3 regions of the Mesorhizobium erdmanii genome follow, and region 3 is predicted to be linked to each of the others. Evidence: predicted binding sites of a transcription regulator. Region 3 holds the regulator's gene; each other region holds the start of a gene.

Region 1 (6,769 bases), 1.5 Mb from region 3:
AACCAGCTATATCACCGTTCAAATCCCGAAAACACCGCTCGCGGTGCCCGCTAAAAGGAGAACCCAATGAGTGTAGAAAAAGTGGCTGTCGTGGTGGCCGGTGGCAGTGGCATGGGGGCAGCGGCGGCGAAGCGCCTGGCGGCGGACGGCTTCAAGGTCGCCATCCTCTCTTCCTCCGGCAAGGGCGAGGCGCTGGCCAAGGAATTGGGCGGGCTGGGCGTCACCGGCTCCAACCAGTCGAACGACGATCTGCAGCGCCTCGCCGACCTGACGCTAGAGCGGTTTGGCCGCATGGACGTGCTGGTGAACAGCGGCGGCCACGGGCCGCGCGCGCCGATCCTCGAGATCACGGATGAGCAGTGGCACACCGGCATGGATGTCTACCTGCTCAACGTCGTCAGGCCGGTGCGCATCGTGGCGCCGCAAATGGTCAAGCAGAAGGGCGGCGCCATCATCAACATCTCGACGGCCTGGGTGGCCGAGCCGAACGCGATGTTCCCGACATCGGCGGTCTTTCGCGCCGGCCTTGCCGCCTACACCAAAATCTTCGCCAACACTTACGCCGCCGACAATGTCCGCATGAACAACGTGCTGCCCGGCTGGATCGACAGCCTGCCGGCCACCGAGGAGCGCCGCGACAACGTGCCGATGCAGCGCTATGGGACGAGCGAGGAGATCGCCGCGACGATTGCGTTCCTGGCGTCGGAAGGCGCCGGCTACATCACCGGGCAGAACATCCGCGTGGATGGGGGCGTTATACGGGCGCTGTGAGGCTGGCGAGGAGCCACCGGGCTTAAGCCGTCAAAGCCACTGGCTGTTCGAAAAGCGCATGAAGCTCGGAGACCGGCATTGGGCGTCCAAACAACCAGCCCTGCACATCCGTGCAGCCGTTCTCCCTGACCAGGCGATACTGGTCTTCGGTCTCGACGCCTTCGGCGGTCGTCGTCATGCCGAGCGTGGTGCCGAGTTCGGCGACGGCCTTGACGATCGCCCGGCTTTCGCTGCTCTCGCACATCAGGCTGACGAAGCTGCGGTCGATCTTGATGCGGTTGAACGGGAATGACCTGAGATAGCTCAGCGAGGAATAGCCGGTGCCGAAATCGTCCATGGCTATGGAGATGCCGAGGTCGCGCAGGCTGTGCAGCGTTCTCACCGTGTTTTCGTTGTTCGCCAGCAGCACCGACTCGGTGATCTCCAGTTCGAGCCGCGACGGCAGCAGGCCCGAAGCCGCGAGCGCCGAGGCAACCTGAAGCGATAGCCCCTGCTGCTTGAACTGGGCCGGCGAGAGATTGACCGCGACCTTGACGGGCACGGGCCATTTCGCGGCGTCGGCGCAGGCCCGCCGCATGATCCATTCGCCAAGCGCATCGATGACAGCCGTCTCCTCGGCCAACTGGATGAACTCCGAAGGCGCCAGCAGACCGAGCCGCGGATGGTTCCAACGCACCAGCGCTTCGAAGCCTGTGAGCTTCGAGGTCTTTGCATCGTGCAGCGGTTGATAGTGCAGAACGAATTGCTCTTTTGTCACGCCAAGAGTCAGTTCGGATTCCAGCAGGCGCCGCTCCTGCAGTCTTGCATCCATTCCCGGCTCGAACGACCTGCAGGTGCCACGCCCCTCCATCTTGGCCTTGTACAGAGCAAGGTCGGCATTGCGGATAAGGGTTTCCGAACGTTGCCCGTCGTCGGGGAAGACGGCGATACCGATGCTGCCGCCGATGTTGATCTTGTGGCCCTGGATGGAGAATTCGTCTGACAGGGCATGAATGACACGGCTTGCCAGCACGCCGGCCTCGTCGTTGCCGTCGAGCAGGAGCTGAAGGATGACGAACTCGTCCCCGCCTATTCGCGCCACCATGGCGGTTTCGCCGGCATGATGCTTCAACCGCTTCGCCACCGCCCCGAGAAGCTCGTCGCCGACCGGATGGCCAAGCGTGTCATTGACCGGCTTGAAACGGTCGAGATCGACGCAATGGACGGCCAGCTTCTCGCCGTGCCTGAGGCTTCTCAACGCCTCGTCCATGGTGTCCGCCAAGAGGCCCCGGTTGGGCAGGCCGGTGAGAATGTCATGCGTGGCAAGGTGCTGGATCTCGGCGGTGCGCTCCTCGACCCGCAGTTCCAACGTCGAGGCGGCATTCGCCTGCATCATCATCGCGCGTCCGATCGCATACCAGCAGGCCAGCGCCAGCAGCGTGACCACGGCGACCGCCGCATAGCCGGCTAGCTCGAATTCCCGCACGGACTGGGCGTCCATATTGGCGTCGAAGCGGCTGTTGGGAAAACCAGCCCAAAGACGCCATGCGCTTCTGGGATCGTTGAGCGAGAGCGGGATGACTTCGGAATAGATCAGGTTGGGGTCGGCGGCCGTGAAGGCACGGGAATCGGCCGCGAGCGAAGTCGACATCTTGTGCTGGTCGGATTCGAAGCCGTAGCCCGAATTGACGATGACGTAGTCGGTGCTCGGCAAGAGTTTGCGCAGCGCCGAGGTGAGCATGATCGCCGAGACCGAGCCGCGCAGGCTGCCGTCCTGGCCGAACACCGGGACCGAGAGGATGAAGCCGGAGCGATCCGCATCATTGCCGGTATGGATGAAATCGGTGTTGTCGCAGGTGATGAGCTCCTTGGTGCCGATGATCGGCAAGTTGAGCCCGTCGATGGCGCTTGAATTCGGATAGTTCGCCTTCAGCCAGGCAAGCTGCTTGGCCAGTTCATGGTATTCATAGGTTTCGACCTCTTCCGCGGGGCGGGTCAGCGCTTTGTCGTCGAGCTTCGCGTGCCTGGCGCCGCCGACGGCGTCGGATCTCGCTTTGGCATTCACGATCAGCTGATCGAACTGGAGGATCGGCTCCTCGAGCTTGCCTGTTTCGGCATCGAACCGGTCCGGGTCGAAATCCAGCGGCAGGAAGTAGACCTCGGAAATCGAGACGTTGTTGGCGAGGTTGTTGTAGATCTGCTGGATCGTCGCGCGGCCCTCGTCGCCAAGGTTCGTGCCATGCCGGTCGAGGTTGCGGACGCTTGGCAGGTAGCTCAGCGTGCGCACATTCTCGTAGATGGCCCGCAAGGCGTCTTCCACCGTTTTGGCTGTCGCCTTGGCCGCCGCCTGGGAGTTTTCGACATAGCGTTGCCTGGCCAGCGCGTAGTCGCGCTGGCTGTCGATGCGCAGCGCCACCAGCATCACCGCGCCGGTCAACAGGATCACCACAAATCCGGCCGCTCGCCTGAATGCGTTCATCGACATCCCATCCTCGAATGGCAAGGGATACCGTATGGCGGTTTAGGAAGCGCTAATGGGATAGGTCCTTCTTTACGATTAGCCATCGTTGCCGCGCATCAAATCCTGGAGATCGAGAACCCAATTTTTCGCGGGCGGGCAGACCAGGCCGGGCGAGGCGGTTCAGTTCGCTGGCGCCGCCTGCTGGTCGGCGTCGGTGAGCGTGCCGAGAAACGCGACGATATCGTCGATCTCCGCATCGTTCAGCGCCGGCTTATCGCCCGGTCTCTTGCCGTTAAAGGGCGGGTCTTGATTCAAGTTTCCCCAGTAAGCCTTTGGCAGATCGTCATATTGCCTGACCGAGCCGTCGGCGTTTTTGGGGTACCAATGGCCGGGGTCGGTATCGCGGCTGGCGTAGAAGGCGACGGCGTCGCGCAGTGTGTGGAAGGCGCCATTGTGGAAGAAGCTTTTGCGCAGCGCGACGTTGCGCAGCGTCGGCGTCTTGAACAGGCCGCAATACTCGCTCCGTCCCTTGAGGTCGGTGCGCAGCGGGCCGCACAGGCCGAGATCGGCATAGGCGGGATCGGCATTGGCCGGAATTGCCGCGTTGCGCGGCACGGCGATGGCGATCAGGCCGAAATCGGTGAATTGCGGTGGCTCGCCGTCATTGGCCGGTTCGCTGAGGTGGCAACTGGCGCAATTGCCTTTCGCTTCGTCCTCGAACAGCGCGCGGCCGCGCATTTCCTGCATTGAAAGGGTCGCCTTGCCGGCGAGGAAGGCATCGTAACGGCTGGAATAGGGATAGAAGTCGGCAGCGCTCTGCTCGAAGGTGCCAAGCGCCTCGGCGGCGGCGTCGAAGGCGTCACCGGCGTGGTCGAACACGTCGGCGCCGAAGGCCGCCTTGAAGTCGCCGGCATAGGCCGCCTTGCTCAGGGCTGACGTGACGGCGGCGGCGTCCCTGTTGGCCATCTCGAAGGGCGAGAGCAGGGGGATCTTTGCCTGGTCCTTGCCATGGTCGGCTCGGCCGTCCCAGGTCAGGCCGCCAGTCGGTCCGTTGTCGACGCTCTCGTCGCCCTCGTCCTCGGAATCGTAGAAATGCTCGGTGAAGGCGGGCGAGGCTTGCAGATAGCGCAGCGAGGGAACCGCGCGAAGGCCCGGCTGGTCGAGGTTCGGCCCGCCCATCTCGACCGGCGTCGCCGAAGCCGGGCCGAAGGCGTGGCGCGGGTCATGGCAGGACGAGCATGCCTGCTTTCCCGACGCCGACAGTCGCGGGTCGAAGAACATCTTTTTACCAAGCGCGGTCAGCGCTTCGGCGCGCGCGAAAGCCTCGGCGCGCGACAGCGGACCGGGGTGAACGCCATCAGGGCCCGCCGTGTTGGCGGGCGCGGCAAAGCCGACTGCCGCTATCGCGGCAATAGCGACCGTCCGGCTGTTCCATCGTGTCGCTGTCATGTCGCTGTCGTGTCGCTATAAAGGGCATGGTCCGCTTTGGCCCGGAAATAAGAAGGGAGTGCAACGGATTGATGACCGCTCCAGGCGCTCACGAAACCGTGTTCGCAGCGACAGGAAGTGTCACAAAGGTGACAAGGCGTCGACGTTAGTTGCATCTCATGGTTCGTCGTTCCCGCGCCCTCCAGCCACAGTCAAGCCACGAGGTTTTTCCATGACGAGGCTCAAGCTCCTCACGTCCTTCTGTCTGGCCGGTTCGGCCCTGGTTCCTTTCACGGCCCACGCCGCTCCTCCCGGCTACGACAAGATCGACACTCTCGTCGTCATCTATGCCGAGAACCGCAGCTTCGATAATCTCTATGGAGGCTTTCCCGGCGCCAACGGGCTGGCCAATGTCTCGGCCGACCAGGCACGCCAGCTCGACCGCGACGGCAAGCCGCTTTCAGAACTGCCGCCGGCCTGGGGCGGGCTGACCGGCAAGGGGGTGACGCCTGTCGTGACCGAGGCGCAGTCGGCGCATCTTGCCAATGCCAGCTTCGCCATCGACGACGCCAGCGGCTTCAACGAGAAGACATCCGTGGTCACCCGCGACCTGTGGCATCGCTTCTACCAGGAGCAGATGCAGATCGACGGCGGCAAGAACGACAAGTTCGCCGCCTGGGCCGATTCCGGCGGTCTCGTCATGGGCCATTATGACGGCTCCGGCCTGCCGATGTGGGCGGTGGCGAAGAAATACGTTCTGGCCGACAATTTCTTCCAGGGCGCCTTCGGCGGGTCCTTCCTCAACCATATCATGCTCGCCTGCGCCTGCGCGCCGGTCTATCCGCATGCCGACACCAGCCCGGTGAAAGGGCAGATCGCCGTCGTCGAGGCTGACGGCAAGACGCTGAAGGTCGCCGACAATTCGCCGGCCTCGGCACTTGGCGGCGTGCCGAAATTCGTCAATGACGGCGCCATCACGCCGGATTTCTACGCCGTCAACACCATGCAGCCGCCCTATCAGCCGAGCGCCAACAAGCCGGTCGAGGGCGGCGACAAGGCACTGGCCGATCCGGCGCAGCCCACCACACTGCCGCCGCAGCACGACATCACCATCGGCGACCTCCTGTCGCTGAAAGGGGTCGACTGGGCCTGGTATGCCGGCGCCTGGCAGGCGACGCTCGACGGCAAGAACGCGACGCCGGTACCGAACTTCCAGTTCCACCACCAGCCGTTCAACTATTTCGCCGCCTACGCGCCCGGCACTGCCGCGCGCACCGAACATCTCAGGGATGGCGGCCTGGACGGCACCGAGTTCATCAAGGCGATCGACGACGGCAAGCTGCCTTCTGTCAGCTTCTACAAGCCGCAGGGCAATCTCAACGAGCATGGCGGCTATACCGACGTGACATCGGGCGACCAACATCTGGCCGACCTCGTTTCGCATCTGGAGAAAAGCCCGCAATGGAGCCACATGCTGGTCGTCGTCACCTATGACGAGAATGGCGGCTTCTGGGACCATGTCGCGCCGCCCAGGGCGGATCGCTGGGGCCCCGGCAACCGCGTCCCGGCCTTCATCATCTCCCCCTATGCGAAGATGGGTACGGTCGACCACACGCAATACGACACGACGTCGATCCTGCGCTTCATCACCGCGCGCTACGATCTACCGGTGCTTTCAGGCATCGTCGCCCGCGACAAGGCGCTTGCCGGCAATGGCGAGCCGCCGATGGGCGACCTGAGCGCGGCGCTCGATTTGAGCCGGTAGAGCGGGGCGGCGCGGAAAGGGCCACGCCGGTGCGATGGCCCCGTCAGCCGCCATTCACCAAAGCGAGGATCAGCTTCTGCAGATTGCCGCCCTGGCCGAGTTCGACACGGTCGAAATCGCGGCTGGCCTGTCGTTGAGCCTGCGAGAGCGCGGACAGGCGCTTGGTCATCTCGGTGCGGATCTTGCTGCATTTGGGGTCATCGGCGACCGTCAGGCCAACGGTCGCCGCCTCGATCTTGCGCACCATGTCGACAATGGTGGCGCCATGCACCTTTTCATGGGCGCTGACGCCGGCGAGGAAGACCTCCCAGTTCTTCTGGATGGCTGGGGGCAGCGGCGCGGAGGGGCTGGGCAAGGTGTAGGTG
Region 2 (6,769 bases), 430 kb from region 3:
TTCAGCCTTGTCGCGAGTCATCATTTCAAAATCCTGTGTCGGCTCCAAAACTCCTCCAGCAAGGGAATGGTTCCCCCATCACGCTTCCGTGGCAAGCCAAGCTGGCAAGCACGGTAAAATTTGAATTAAAATCGAGGCATCCCCATTGATCGCCTTCCAGGTCCGGTCAAAGCTTCAATGGTGGCTTGCCCCTTGATTTTTGACCGCCAAACCTCGATATCGGGCACAAAATCCATACCATTCAAGATGACGGGAAACGGCGATGAGCGACCAGGCAAAAGACGAACGCGCGCCCAGTGAAGCCGAGGCGGCCGAGGCCAATGCCGAGCGCACGGAAGGCGGCATTGACGGCGATTATGAAGCGCTTGTGCGGCTGTTGAAGGAAAATGAAGAGCTGAAGGACCGCGCGCTGCGCGTAGCGGCGGAGATGGAGAACCTGCGGCGCCGGACCGCGCGCGACGTGCACGACGCGCGCACCTATGCGGTTGCGAATTTCGCCCGCGACATGCTGTCGGTGTCGGACAATCTGCGCCGCGCGCTGGACGCCATCCCCGCCGAGGCCAAGGCGTCTGGCGACGCCGGCTTCAAGGCGCTGATCGAAGGCGTCGACCTGACCGAGCGCGCCATGCTGTCGGCGTTGGAACGGCACGGGGTAAAGAAACTGACGCCGGAAGGCGAGAAGTTCGATCCGAACTTCCACCAGGCCATGTTCGAGATTCCCAATCCGGAAGTTCCCGCCGGCACTGTCATCCAGGTGGTGCAACCGGGCTATTCGATCGGAGAGCGCGTGCTGCGTCCGGCCATGGTTGGCGTCGCCAAGGGCGGCCCGAAGATTGCCGCCGAGGCGCCGGTCGAGCCGGGGCCGGTCAATGAGCAGGCGGAGAAGGATGCTTGATAGGGATTAGGCAGTAGGCAGTAGGCAGTAGGCAGTAGGCAGTAGGGAAATAGGCAGTCGTATCAATCGCGCGGCTTCGTGCTATGCATATGCCCCATTCCTAATTCCTAATCCCTACTGCCTCATGCCCTTTAACCCCATCGCCCTTCTCGACTATGCCGGCGTCGCCGTTTTTGCGGCGACCGGGGCGTTGGCCGCGTCGCGCAAGCAGCTCGACATTATCGGGTTCCTGTTCCTGGCCAGTGTCACCGGTATTGGCGGCGGCACGTTTCGCGATCTCATCCTCAATGTGCCTGTCTTCTGGGTGGGAAACCGCGACTACGTGCTGATCTGCGCGGTGGTGGCGGTCCTGGTCTTCTTCACGGCGCACCGCGTCGAATCCCGCTACAAGCTGCTTTTGTGGCTCGACGCCATCGGCCTCGCCGCGTTTTCGGTCATGGGCGCGGCCAAGGGGCTGGCAATCACCGGTTCGCCGGTGGTTTCGATCATCACAGGCATGCTGACCGCGACCTTCGGCGGCATATTGCGCGATCTCCTGGCGGGCGAGCCGTCGGTACTGCTGAGGCCCGAAATCTACGTCACGGCCGCCTTGGCGGGCGCCGCCATCTTCACATTCGGCGACGTTGCCGGATTGCCGCAGATTGTCTCGGGGTTGGCCGGCTTCGTGATGGCGCTTGCAGTGCGCGGCGGCGCGCTGCGTTTCGGCTGGTCGTTTCCGTCGTACAAGAGCCGGCCGGGAAGGCGTCCGGAAGATATTCCGTGAAAGGAAGCGGATAGCGAATAGAACAGGATTGCCGCGGAGCCCTCGCTACTCGCTATGCCGCGAAACGCTGCGCTTCGCCGCCATAATAATTGACGTAGCGGGCACCGATCTCCTTGACCGGCATCACCACGAAGACGTCGACGGTCGAGAATTCGCGGTCGATGACGCAGCCGTCGCCGATGCGGGCACCAACCCTCAGATAGCCCTTGACCAGAGGCGGCATCGCCGCGATCGCCGCCTTGGTGTTGACCGCCTCGATCGGCATCAGGTCCATGGAACAATAGCGCCCCGACACCGCACGCACGTCCCAGGCCGAGTTGGTGCGGCAGTGATGAGCGAGATAGGTAAGCGCCTCGGCATGCGCCGCCGGCACGGTGCCATGGAAGGAGGCACAGCCGGTCATCACGCCGATTTCGTAGTGATTGATGTAGGCCCAGATGCCTTGCCAAAGCGCCTCGATGGTGCGTTTCGAGCGGTATTCCGGCAAAACGCAGGAACGTCCGAGCTCAAGAAAACGCTGGCCGGGATGGCGGGCGATGAGCTTGGTCAGCTCGAATTCGCCTTCTGAATAGAAGCCGCCGGCGGTGGCCGCGATTTCTTGCCGCAGCAGGCGATAGGTGCCGACGATACGGCGGTGTTCGGGACCGGAAAGCGTCGTGTCCAGCACCAGCAGATGGTCGCAAAGCGGATCGAACCGGTCGGCGTCGCGGCGGTCCTGCGCCTGGAACAGGTCCTTCCTGGCGCCAAGCTCGTCATAAAATACCCGGTAGCGCACTTCCTGCGCCGCCGCGATCTCGGCCTCGTTGCGGGCGAGCCGCACTTCGAGATTGCCGATACGGCCGAGCGCTGCGCCTTTTATGACGGAATCGACATTACGTCCGGCAAGCAAGGCGCTGCCGGCGTTCGGCCGAGTGTCACATTCAGGCATAACTGTATGCACGAGTGATTCTCCTTCGAGCCATCCCTCTTGGCACGGGGATACGGTGTAGGTGCAACAGGATTGTGACAGTACCGTGATACGGCGTCTCGGGCAATACTTCGTCGGCTGGCGAAAACGGTCAACCGGCTACGTTGGGTCAGGAAAAAGCAAGCGCGTCGCGTTTGCACCGATCCGCACGAGCCGCTTCAGTTTCTCGTTTTCATGCGTGCCGTCGCGGCAAAACCGCGACAATTTTTGATCGACATACGGCAGACTTGCACCTGAAAACAGGCCGCTCAAGCGGCGGCCTGGCCCTCGACGGCGTTGACCAGGGCGTCGGGGTCGAGCGGCTTGGTGACGAAGCCGGAGGCGCCGTGGGCAAGCACCGTATGGCGGGTCTTTTCCTGGCTGTCGGCCGAAAGCACCATGATCGGCACCGGCGGCGCGGATATTTCCTCCTCATGGCGGCGGATCGCGGCAATGGCGTCCAGACCGTCCATGACCGGCATATGCAGATCCATCAGCACCACGTCGAAGCGGTGCTTGTGCCCGGCACTGGTGACGGCCTCGACCGCGGCCTTGCCGTTGCCGACCACCGTGACGCGGTGCCCCGCCTTCAACAGCGTGGCGCGGGCCAGCATGGCATTGATGTCGTTGTCTTCAGCGATCAGCACGGACAAGCCCTGCTGGCGGCCGCTCGAGGCACTGGCCGGGGCACGGCGCTTCTCCGGCTGCGGCTGGGCAAGGGCCGATGCATGGCTGGTCAAAAGCACACGCAAAAGTGTCCCCCCGCGCACCGGTCGAGCCAGGAAAGTCGCGTAGCCGCTGGCGCGGAACTCGCCGAGCATGCCGCGGTCGGTCGGCGCGATCAGGGTGATGGCTTCGCAATCGGAAAAACCGCTTTGGCGCAACCGCTTGAGCAGCCTTCCGTCACTCTCTTCCATGGCCGCATCGACGAGAAGCGCGTCGCAGCCCTCGGCCAGCGGCGCCGCCTGCGCCATGGTGCTGGCAATACCGGCGGTACCGCCATTGGCACGGATGGTGCGGGCGATGGCCTCGGCCTCGACGGCATTCCTGGAGAGGATCACCGCGTGCCTGCCGGCAAGCGCGTTCTGCCGGCCCTGTGGCGCCTCGGTGGCCTCCCTGGCCGGGATCTCGAAAACGAATTCCGAGCCTTGACCAAGCCGGCTAGAGACCGAAATCGTGCCACCCATGGCAGCCACCAGGCGCTTGGAAATGGCAAGCCCCAGCCCCGCTCCGCCATGCGCGCGCGTCGAGGTGCCGTCGGCCTGCTCGAACTCCTCGAAGATGCGCTCCATGTCCTCGTCGCGCAGGCCGGGCCCGGTGTCGGTAATGGTGAAGCAGATGCGGTCGCTGTTTTCGGTGCGGGCGCGCGCGACGCTGACCAGCACGCCGCCGCCGTCGGTGAACTTGATGGCATTGCCGATCAGGTTGAGCAGCACCTGACGGACCCGGCCTGGATCGGCGGTGATTAATTGCGGTACATCCGGTTCGACGTGGCAGCCGAGGCCGATACCCTTGGCGAAGGCGCGCGCGGCGAGCAATTCGATGATGTTGTCGGCGATCTCGCGCACCGACATCGGTTGCGGTTCCGGGTCGAAGCGACCGGCCTCGATCTTGGAATAGTCGAGCAGGTCCTCGATCAGGGCGAGCAAGGCACTGGCCGAGGTCGAGATGGCACCGACATAGGTCTGCTGTTCCGGCGACAGGCTGGTGTCGGCGAGCAGCCTCGCCATTCCCATGATGCCGTTCATCGGCGTGCGGATTTCATGGCTGACGGTGGCGAGAAAGCGCGATTTGGCCTGGCTTGCGTATTCGGCCCGTTCGCGCGCGGTGATCAGCGAGGATTCGGCGCGCTTGCGGGCGGTGATGTCGCGGGCGATGGCGCGATGCGAAACCGCACCGCTGTCCTTTTCGCGCACCGAAAGCTCGATCCAGGAGAACCAGCGCGAGCCGCCCGGCGTGCGGATGGCGACATCGGTGGAACTCAGGCACTCGTGGTCGGAAAAGGCGGCGTCGGGAACGATGCCGACCTCGATGCCGAGTTCGGCCAGGGTCTTGCCGGCAAGATCGCGCGGATCGGTTTCGACGAGATCGGCGAACACCTTGTTGGCATAGACGATGTAACCGTCACGGTCGCGGTGGATGACGAGATCGCCAAGCGCGTCGATGAGACCGCGAAAGCGCTCCTCGCTTTCCTGCATTTCCCACATGCGGTCGGCCAGCGTCTCGATCTCGGCGCGGCTGCGAGCGGTGGTCTCGTCGAGCAGCACCACGGTCCGGTGGACGCGGCGTCTGGCATGCAGGTGCATTCCCAGGCCGGCAAGGCCGGTTGCCAGCAATGCGAGACTGATGAAGATCGGCGCCCCAGTGAGATACGCAAGGCCCGCCAGGATCATGATGGCAACGAAGGTGAGCGGCGGCAGGCCTTCCCGTCTGACCAATTGCTGCTCGGGCACCAGCGGCGGCGCGGCGATAAACCGCCGTCCCGGCGCCGGCACGGCAACTGCGTCGACGTCGTCGCCCTTGTCCACCTGCTGGCTGTCGGATTCCGCGATCATGCGAAACCCTTGGCAGAGAGAGATTATGGAAAATTGCGGCGGATCGTTCGAATTTTAGCGGATGCGCCTCTTTTTGCCCGCGGCGCCCGATTTGTCGTCGCAGAGTGTCAATTCCGCCAACCTTCCGGCCTGGCGAACTCACATGTCGACGACGACGCGACCGCGGATCTTGCCGTCGACGATGTCGCGCGCGGCATCGATGATGCCGTCGAAACCAATGGTCGTGGATAGGCTGGCGAGCTTCTCCAGGTCGAGATCGGCGCCGATGCGCCGCCAAGCCTCGAGGCGAACGGCCTTCGGCGCCATCACCGAATCGATACCAAGAAGCGAGACGCCGCGCAGGATGAAGGGGGCGACGCTCGACGGCAAATCCATGCCGCCGGCCAGACCGCAGGCCGCGACCGCGCCGCCATAGGAGGTCATCGACAGCACATTGGCCAGTGTGTGGCTGCCGACCGAATCGATCCCGCCCGCCCAGCGTTCCTTGGCCAGCGGCTTGGCCGGCTGGCTCAGTTCGTCGCGCGAGATCACCTCGGCGGCGCCGAGGTTGATCAGATAGGGGCTTTCGGCATTGCGCCCGGTCGAGGCAATGACGTGGTAACCGAGGCTGGACAGGATGGAGACCGCGACCGAACCGACGCCGCCGGCCGCACCCGTCACCACGACCGGACCGCGATCGGGCAGGATGCCGTGACGCTCCAGCGCCATGACGCTGAGCATGGCGGTGTAGCCGGCGGTGCCGACCGCCATGGCGTCATGCGCGCTGATGCCCTCCGGCAGTGGCACCAGCCAGTCGCCCTTGACTCGGGCACGCCCCGCATAGGCGCCAAAATGCGTCTCGCCGACACCCCAGCCGTTGAGGATGACCTTGTCGCCCTTGCGCCAGTCGGGATTGGAGGACGAGATGACCGTGCCAGCAAAGTCGATGCCCGGCACCAGCGGCCAGCGGCGGACCACCGGCGCCTTGCCTGATATGGCCAGTCCATCCTTGTAGTTCACCGTCGTTGCCTCGACCGCGACGGTGACGTCACCCTCCATCAGGTCGGCTTCGGTGAGATCCGCCACGGCGACCGACTGCTTCTTGTCGGCGTCGCGCGAGACGAGAATGGCTTTGAAGGTTTGCGACATCTTTTTCTCCGCGAGCTTGCTTGGCGTCCTGGACTGTGCGGCGATGGCCGCGCGCGGTCAATCTTTGGAAGGCTTGGCTTTGGAAGGCGTGGCTTTGGAGGGCGTGGCGTTCGAAGGTTTGGGCTCGCGCCGCCAGCCGATGAGTTCGTCGAAGACGACAAGAGCCGCGCCCACGGAAATGAGAGCGTCGGCGAGGTTGAAGACGGCAAAGGACCAGACCGGCGTGTGGAACAGGATGTAGTCGATGACGTGGCCGTAGACGGCGCGGTCGATCAGATTGCCCAGCGCACCGCCGATGATCAGGGCAAAGCCTATACGGGCGGAGACATGGCCTGACGGCGTATGGGTGGCAAGGTAGAGCACGAAAGCGACGACCAGCGCGGCAATGACCACCAGGCCGGTGTCGCCGAAGGAGGAGAACATCGAGAAGGCGATGCCGGTGTTGTAGGTGCGAAACAGCGCCAGGAACGGGACCAGATCGA
Region 3 (6,769 bases):
TCGGCGCCGCCGCTTCGAACGCCGACTTCAAGACTGCCAAGAACTTCAACGTCATCATCACCAACGAGCCCGGCGACACCACCTGGCCGATCGCCGCCTCGACCTGGGTTCTGATCCACAAGGCTCCGAATGATGCCGCCGCCACCGGCGAAGCCCTGAAGTTCTTCGCCTGGGCCTACAAGGACGGCAAGGAAACCGCCAAGGCGCTCGACTATGTCTCGATCCCCGACAGCGTCGTCGACCTGATCAAGGCTTCGTGGAAGGCCGACATCCAGGCCGACGGCAAGCCCGTCTACGCCGGCGAGTAATATCTCTTGAAGGAGCGCCGCGCCCGCGGCGCTCCTTTTCTCATCAACTTGAAAGAGCCGAGCTTGACATGAGCGCTGTCCAGGAAGCCTTGCCAGCCGTCAGAAATTCGCGCGATGCCACCGTTCGACGGTTCGCGCTGACCGACTCGATCTTCCACGCGACGACCCGGGCGGCCGCCATATTGGTGCTGGTCCTGCTTGGCGGTGTTGCGATCTCGCTGTTTGCCGGTTCCTGGCAAGCCCTTTCGACCTTCGGCTTTTCCTTCCTGACCACCGAGAGCTGGAACCCGGTGACAGAGAAGTTCGGTGCGCTGGCGCCGATCTACGGCACCATCATCACCTCGGCGATCGCGATCCTGATCGCCGTGCCGCTAGGCATCGGCATCGCCATCTTCCTCACCGAGCTTTGCCCGCGCCCGCTGCGGCGGCCGATCGGCATGGCGGTTGAACTGCTGGCCGGCATCCCATCGATCATCTACGGCATCTGGGGCCTGTTCGTGCTGGCGCCGTTCCTGCAGACGACCATTCAGCCCTTCATCATCAGCGTGTTCCATGGCATTCCGGGCCTCAACGGCCTGTTCGCCGGCCCGCCCTATGGCATCGGCCTGCTGACCTCGGCGATGATCCTGGCCATCATGATCCTGCCTTTCATCACCTCGATCACCAAGGACGTCTTCGACACGGTGCCGTCGGTGCTGAAGGAGTCGGCCTATGGCATCGGCTGCACGACCTGGGAAGTCACGCGCCGGGTCGTCATTCCCTATACGCGCATCGGCATCATGGGCGGCGTCATGCTGGCGCTCGGCCGCGCGCTCGGTGAAACAATGGCGGTGACGTTCGTCATCGGCAACGCGCACCGCATTTCGACGTCGCTGTTTGCGCCGGCAACGACCATCTCGGCGACCATCGCCAACGAATTCACCGAAGCGGTCGGCGACCTCTACACCTCCTCGCTGGTGGCGCTCGGCCTGATCCTGTTCGTCATCACTTTCCTGATCCTTGCCATCGCCCGCTACATGCTGATGCGCATCGATGCCCGTACCGGAGCCTGACCGATGTCGACAGCCGCATCGCTTCACCAGAGCCGCAAGCGCAAGAATGGCGTGATGATGACGCTGTGCGTCGCCGCCGCCGGCATCGGCCTCGCCTGGCTGGCGCTGATCCTCGGCGCCCTGCTGTACAAGGGCCTTTCAGGTGTCAATCTTGCGGTCTTCACTGAAATGACGCCGCCGCCCGGCGATGCCGGCGGCCTGCTCAACGCCATCTACGGCAGTATTGTGATGACCATCATCGGCATCATCGTCGGCACGCCGATCGGTGTGCTGGCCGGCACCTACATGGCTGAGTACGGGCGTTTCTCGAAGCTCACCACCGTGGTGCGCTTCATCAACGACATCCTGCTGTCGGCGCCGTCGATCATCATCGGCCTGTTCGTCTATGAGCTGATGGTGCGGCCGATGGGACATTTCTCGGCGATCGCCGGCGCCGTCGCGCTGGCGATCCTGGTCATCCCCGTCGTGGTGCGCACCACCGAAGACATGCTCAACCTGGTGCCGAACGCCTTGCGCGAAGCCGGCACCGCGATCGGTGCGCCGCGCTGGGTGGTCATCCGTTCGGTCGCCTACCGCGCCGCGATGTCGGGCATCGTCACCGGCATATTGCTGGCCATCGCCCGCATCTCGGGCGAGACCGCACCGCTGCTTTTCACGGCGCTGAACAACCAGTTCTGGTCGAGCAATCTCAACGCGCCGATGGCCAGCCTGCCGGTCACCATCTTCCAGTTCGCTCTCAGCCCCTATGAGGAATGGCAGCAACTGGCCTGGACCGGCGCACTCATAATCACATTGACGGTTCTCGCGCTCAGCATCTTCGCGCGCAGCCTGACCGGACGCAGAGAGGACAAATGAGCCAGATGTTGTCTCCAGACATGACGATCGCCGCCGAGGCGGTGGCCAAGGCCAAGATCGAGGTCAAGAACCTCAACTTCTACTATGGCCAGTCGAAGGCCCTGAAGGACATCACGCTGTCGCTGCCCGAGCGCAGCGTCACCGCCTTCATCGGGCCTTCGGGCTGCGGAAAGTCGACGCTGCTGCGCGTCTTCAACCGCATCTACGAGCTCTATCCCAAGCAGACGGCCGAAGGCCAGGTGCTGCTCGACGGCCAGAACGTTCTCGATCGTTCGCAGGACCTCAACCTGCTGCGTACCAAGATCGGAATGGTGTTCCAGAAGCCGACACCGTTCCCGATGTCGATCTATGAGAACATCGCTTTTGGCGTCAGGCTCTACGAGAAGATCAGCAAGGCCGAGATGGATGGCCGTGTCGAGCAGGCGCTGAAGCGTGCGGCACTGTGGACCGAGGTCAAGGATAAGCTCAACGCCAGCGGCCTCAGCCTGTCGGGCGGCCAGCAGCAGCGGCTGTGCATCGCCCGTACCGTGGCGGTGAAGCCGGAAGTCATCCTGCTCGACGAGCCGGCCTCGGCACTCGATCCGCTGTCGACCGCCAAGATCGAGGAACTGATCGACGAGCTGCAGGCCGACTACACGATCGTCATCGTCACCCACAACATGCAGCAGGCGGCGCGCGTCTCGAAGCAGACCGCCTTCATGTATCTGGGCGAGCTGGTCGAGTTCGACAAGACCGAGAAGATCTTCACGTCGCCTCGCGAGAAGCGCACGCAAGACTACATCACCGGCCGCTTCGGCTGATCGCACGCATACGAGGACCAGAATCATGGCCGAACACACGGTTGCAGCCTTCGACGAGGATCTCGGACAGATCAGCAGGCTGATCAGCGACATGGGCGACCTCGCCGGCTCGATGGTTGGCGGCGCCACTAAGGCGCTGCTGAATTCCGACAATGCTCTCGCACAGCGCGTGGTCTCCGACGACGCCATCATGGACGCGCGCCAGCGCGAACTCGACGACCGCGCCATCACGCTGATCGCCAAGCGCCAGCCGATGGCCGACGATCTGCGCCATGTCGTCGGCTCGATCCGCATGGCCGGCGACCTCGAGCGCATCGGCGACCTTGCCAAGAACATCGCCAAGCGCGTCGGCACCGTTGGCCTCAGCGCGACGCCGCGCGACCTGTCGCATTCCATCGACGCCATGGCGCAGCTGGTGCTGATCCAGGTGCAGGGCGTGATCGAGGAGTATGCGGCGCGCGATGCCGCCGCACTGGCGAAGCTGCGCGCCGACGATGAGCGCATCGACGTCAAATATACCTCGGTCTTCCGCGAATTGCTGACCTACATGATGGAGGATCCGCGCAACATCACGGCTTGCACGCATCTGTTGTTCTGCGCCAAGAATCTCGAACGCATCGGCGATCACGTGACCAACATCGCCGAGAACGCATATTACGTGCTGACCGGCACGCAGCTGCCCGCCAATCGTCCCAAGCAGGACGAAACGGCGATGTCGGCGCCGGCGGCCTGAACGCTAGAGCGGCTCATCGTTTCGAGGAAACGCCAAACCGCTCTATCTCTTTGTTTCACGCAATTCCGGACGGAAAACCGCTACACACTTTTCCTGGAATTGCTTTGGAGGTGACCAGTCGATGATCGCGCCACGCATCATGGTGGTGGAGGACGAGGAGCCGCTGGGGGTGCTGCTCCGCTACAATCTTGAATCCGAAGGCTATCAGGTCGAGGTGGTGCCGCGCGGCGACGAAGCCGAAATCCGCCTGCAGGAGAACGTGCCCGACCTTCTGGTGCTCGACTGGATGGTGCCGGCGGTGTCCGGCATCGAACTCTGCCGGCGCCTGCGGATGCGGCCCGAGACCGAGCGGCTTCCGATCATCATGTTGACGGCGCGTGGCGAGGAAAGCGATCGCGTGCGCGGCCTTTCCACCGGCGCCGACGACTATCTGGTCAAGCCGTTCTCGACGCCGGAATTCATGGCCAGGGTCAAGGCGCTGCTGCGCCGCGCCAAGCCGGAAGTTCTGTCCAGCGTGCTCAAGGTCGGCGACATCGTGCTCGACCGCGAATCGCACCGAGTCTATCGCAAGAAGAGCGAGATCCGGCTCGGGCCGACCGAGTTCCGCCTGCTCGAATTCATGATGCGCCATCCCGGCCGCGTGTTCTCCCGCAGCCAACTGCTCGACAATGTCTGGGGCGAGACGATCTATATCGACGAGCGCACCGTGGACGTGCATGTGGGCCGCCTGCGCAAGGCTGTCAACAATGGCCGTATGCCAGACGTCATCCGCACCATTCGCGGCGCCGGGTATGCGATCAGGGAAGATTGACTGCTGGCGTTTTTGATGGGCCGAGGTGCCCAACGCTTCGTCATCCACGAGCGAAGCGGACGCGCAGACCCGAGGATCCATGCCGCGACTTTGACGTGTTGCCACTGCGTAGAATTCTGCACCGCCGCGTCCCTCGGTCGACGTAACGGAATGGATCATTGGGTCTTCGCGACGGAGCTTCGCTCCTGCTTCGCCCAAGGATGATGACATCCGGGAAGCTGCAGCCAATCTCGAATGGCGGCGATGCCCTTCGCAAGGCCTACGCCACGTTCTTGCCCGAACCCGCTCGCCCCTGCACGCCCGGGGCGAAAATCTCCTGGTCGACGAAGGTCAGCGCGCGCATCGCGCAGCCTTCGCGGATAAGCGGCAATTCGTTTGGTTCAGTATCGAACGAAATCGATTTCGAGTGCTGGCCGCCGGCGGTCTGGGCGATGGCCTCGCGTAGCGCGGGCTCGATCAGGTCGAAGGCGGCGGCACTGACGCCGACCATGGCGACGGGCGCGGGATCGATCAGCGCGAACAGGCTGCCGAGGCCATAACCCAGCGCTTCGCCGGCCTTGCGATATGCTTCGCGCTCGGGGCCAGCTCTTTCGCGCGCCGTGGCCGCCAGGGTCCGCATGTCCGCGTCGCTGACGTCGACCGGCTCGGTGTCCTCGCCGAGCTGCTTGGCATTGCGCCAGATGGCGTAGTTGCCGGCATAGGCCTCGACGCAGCCGCGGCGTCCGCAGCGGCAGAGCGCGCCGCCGGGCCGATGGATCATGTGGCCAAACTCGCCGCCCGAGGAATGGGTGCCGGTGAACAGCTCGCCCTTCAGCACCAGCCCCATGCCGATGCCGTGAGACAACAGGATGGCGATGAAGTCGTCGCGGTAGCGCTCGGGGTCGCGCCAGCGCAGCGCCACCGCCATCATGTTGCAGTCGTTTTCCATGGTGGCGGGGATGCCGAACTCGGCTTCGAGTATGTCGGCGAAGGCGATGTCGGTCTGCGGCGTGATCGGCGACCACAGCATGGCCCGGGCCTCGGTGTCGGTGATGCCCTGGATCGCCAGCGCGATGCGGGCGACGCTGCGCACGTCGATATCGGGATCGGCGAGGCGCCGTCGTACGATAGCCGTGCATTCGCCGATCAGCGCCTCGCGCGACATGGTCAGCGTGTCCAGGCGGCGCTGTTCCTCCGATATCACCTGGCCGGCATAGTCGATGACGGCGACAGAAAGGAAATTCAGCGAAAGCACCACGGTCATGACGGTCGCGGCCTCCGGATTGAGGCCGAGGCCGACCTGCGGCCTGCCGCGTTTGAGCGAACCCACCTCGCTCGGCTTGCCTTCGGCCAGGATGCCTTCGCCGATCAGGTCGGAGGAAATTGCCGATATGGTCGAATGGCTGAGGCCGGTGGTCGCGGCGATCTCGGTGCGCGAGGGCCGGCCGGCCCGACGCACGGCCGCGATCACCATGGCGCGGTTGCGCCGGCGCAGATCGTCGTGGCGGATTCCGACCGACATGCTTTTCCACTTCCTCCCCGTCGCGGCGGTTCTTCCTGCCCCTCGAACACTGCCGACAACAGGTCAAATACTGGCAGAAGCGGCCGCTGCTGTCATTTATTTATTGCGGGGCTCGAAAAAAAGTTGCAGGCCCCTCAAAATCCATCAGAATCGATGTTGACAGCGTTTCGGCGATGCATCAGTATTTTTTTTGAGGCTCGAAAAAATAGAGCTTCTGTGCCGGCCTTTGGGCCAGTTTGGTCGCGCCTTACGCGGCGCAGGGAGGAATATCATGAAAAGATTCACGGCCGCCATCCTGGCGGGTGTCGCCATGTCGCTGACGCTTGCGTCGGTCGCGCAGGCGAAGGACAAAGTCATCGGCGTATCGTGGTCGAACTTCCAGGAAGAACGCTGGAAGACTGACGAGGCCGCGATGAAAAAGGCGATCGAGGCCGCCGGCGACAAGTACATTTCGGCCGATGCACAGTCCAATCCCGGCAAGCAGCTTACCGATGTCGAGAGCCTGATTTCGCAGGGCGCCAATTCGCTGATCATCCTGGCACAGGACGCCTCGGCCATCGGCCCGGCCGTGCAGAAGGCGCTCGACGAAGGCATTCCGGTCGTCGGCTATGACCGCCTGATCGAGAACAAGGACGTCTTCTACCTGACCTTCGACAACAAGGAAGTCGGCCGCCTCCAGGCCAGTGCGGTGTTCAAGGCCAAGCCGGAA

What was found. The regulator PhoB, encoded in region 3, activates phosphate uptake and scavenging genes when phosphate is short. The targets are predictions, from matches to a motif close to TGTCATNNANCTGTCAT.
Region 1: the regulator PhoB is predicted to act here: its motif matches at 4,721-4,737, upstream of EB233_RS14595 (acid phosphatase).
Region 2: the regulator PhoB is predicted to act here: its motif matches at 2,650-2,666, upstream of olsB (l-ornithine N(alpha)-acyltransferase).

The regions. Positions count from the first base shown of each region.
Region 1 is NZ_CP033361.1:3,006,722-3,013,490, forward strand. It holds gene EB233_RS14580 (SDR family oxidoreductase) at 67-771, shown strand; gene EB233_RS14585 (putative bifunctional diguanylate cyclase/phosphodiesterase) at 794-3,229, opposite strand; gene EB233_RS14590 (cytochrome-c peroxidase) at 3,392-4,660, opposite strand; gene EB233_RS14595 (acid phosphatase) at 4,872-6,404, shown strand; gene EB233_RS14600 (DUF922 domain-containing Zn-dependent protease) at 6,448-6,769, opposite strand, start outside.
Region 2 is NZ_CP033361.1:1,908,442-1,915,210, forward strand. It holds gene EB233_RS09175 (hypothetical protein) at 1-24, opposite strand, end outside; gene grpE (nucleotide exchange factor GrpE) at 263-895, shown strand; gene EB233_RS09185 (trimeric intracellular cation channel family protein) at 1,020-1,658, shown strand; gene olsB (l-ornithine N(alpha)-acyltransferase) at 1,711-2,586, opposite strand; gene EB233_RS09195 (PAS domain-containing hybrid sensor histidine kinase/response regulator) at 2,874-5,159, opposite strand; gene acuI (acrylyl-CoA reductase (NADPH)) at 5,298-6,287, opposite strand; gene lspA (signal peptidase II) at 6,345-6,769, opposite strand, start outside.
Region 3 is NZ_CP033361.1:1,475,302-1,482,070, forward strand. It holds gene pstS (phosphate ABC transporter substrate-binding protein PstS) at 1-308, shown strand, start outside; gene pstC (phosphate ABC transporter permease subunit PstC) at 377-1,360, shown strand; gene pstA (phosphate ABC transporter permease PstA) at 1,364-2,215, shown strand; gene pstB (phosphate ABC transporter ATP-binding protein PstB) at 2,212-3,015, shown strand; gene phoU (phosphate signaling complex protein PhoU) at 3,041-3,748, shown strand; gene phoB (phosphate regulon transcriptional regulator PhoB) at 3,870-4,559, shown strand; gene EB233_RS07135 (ROK family protein) at 4,819-6,060, opposite strand; gene xylF (D-xylose ABC transporter substrate-binding protein) at 6,332-6,769, shown strand, end outside.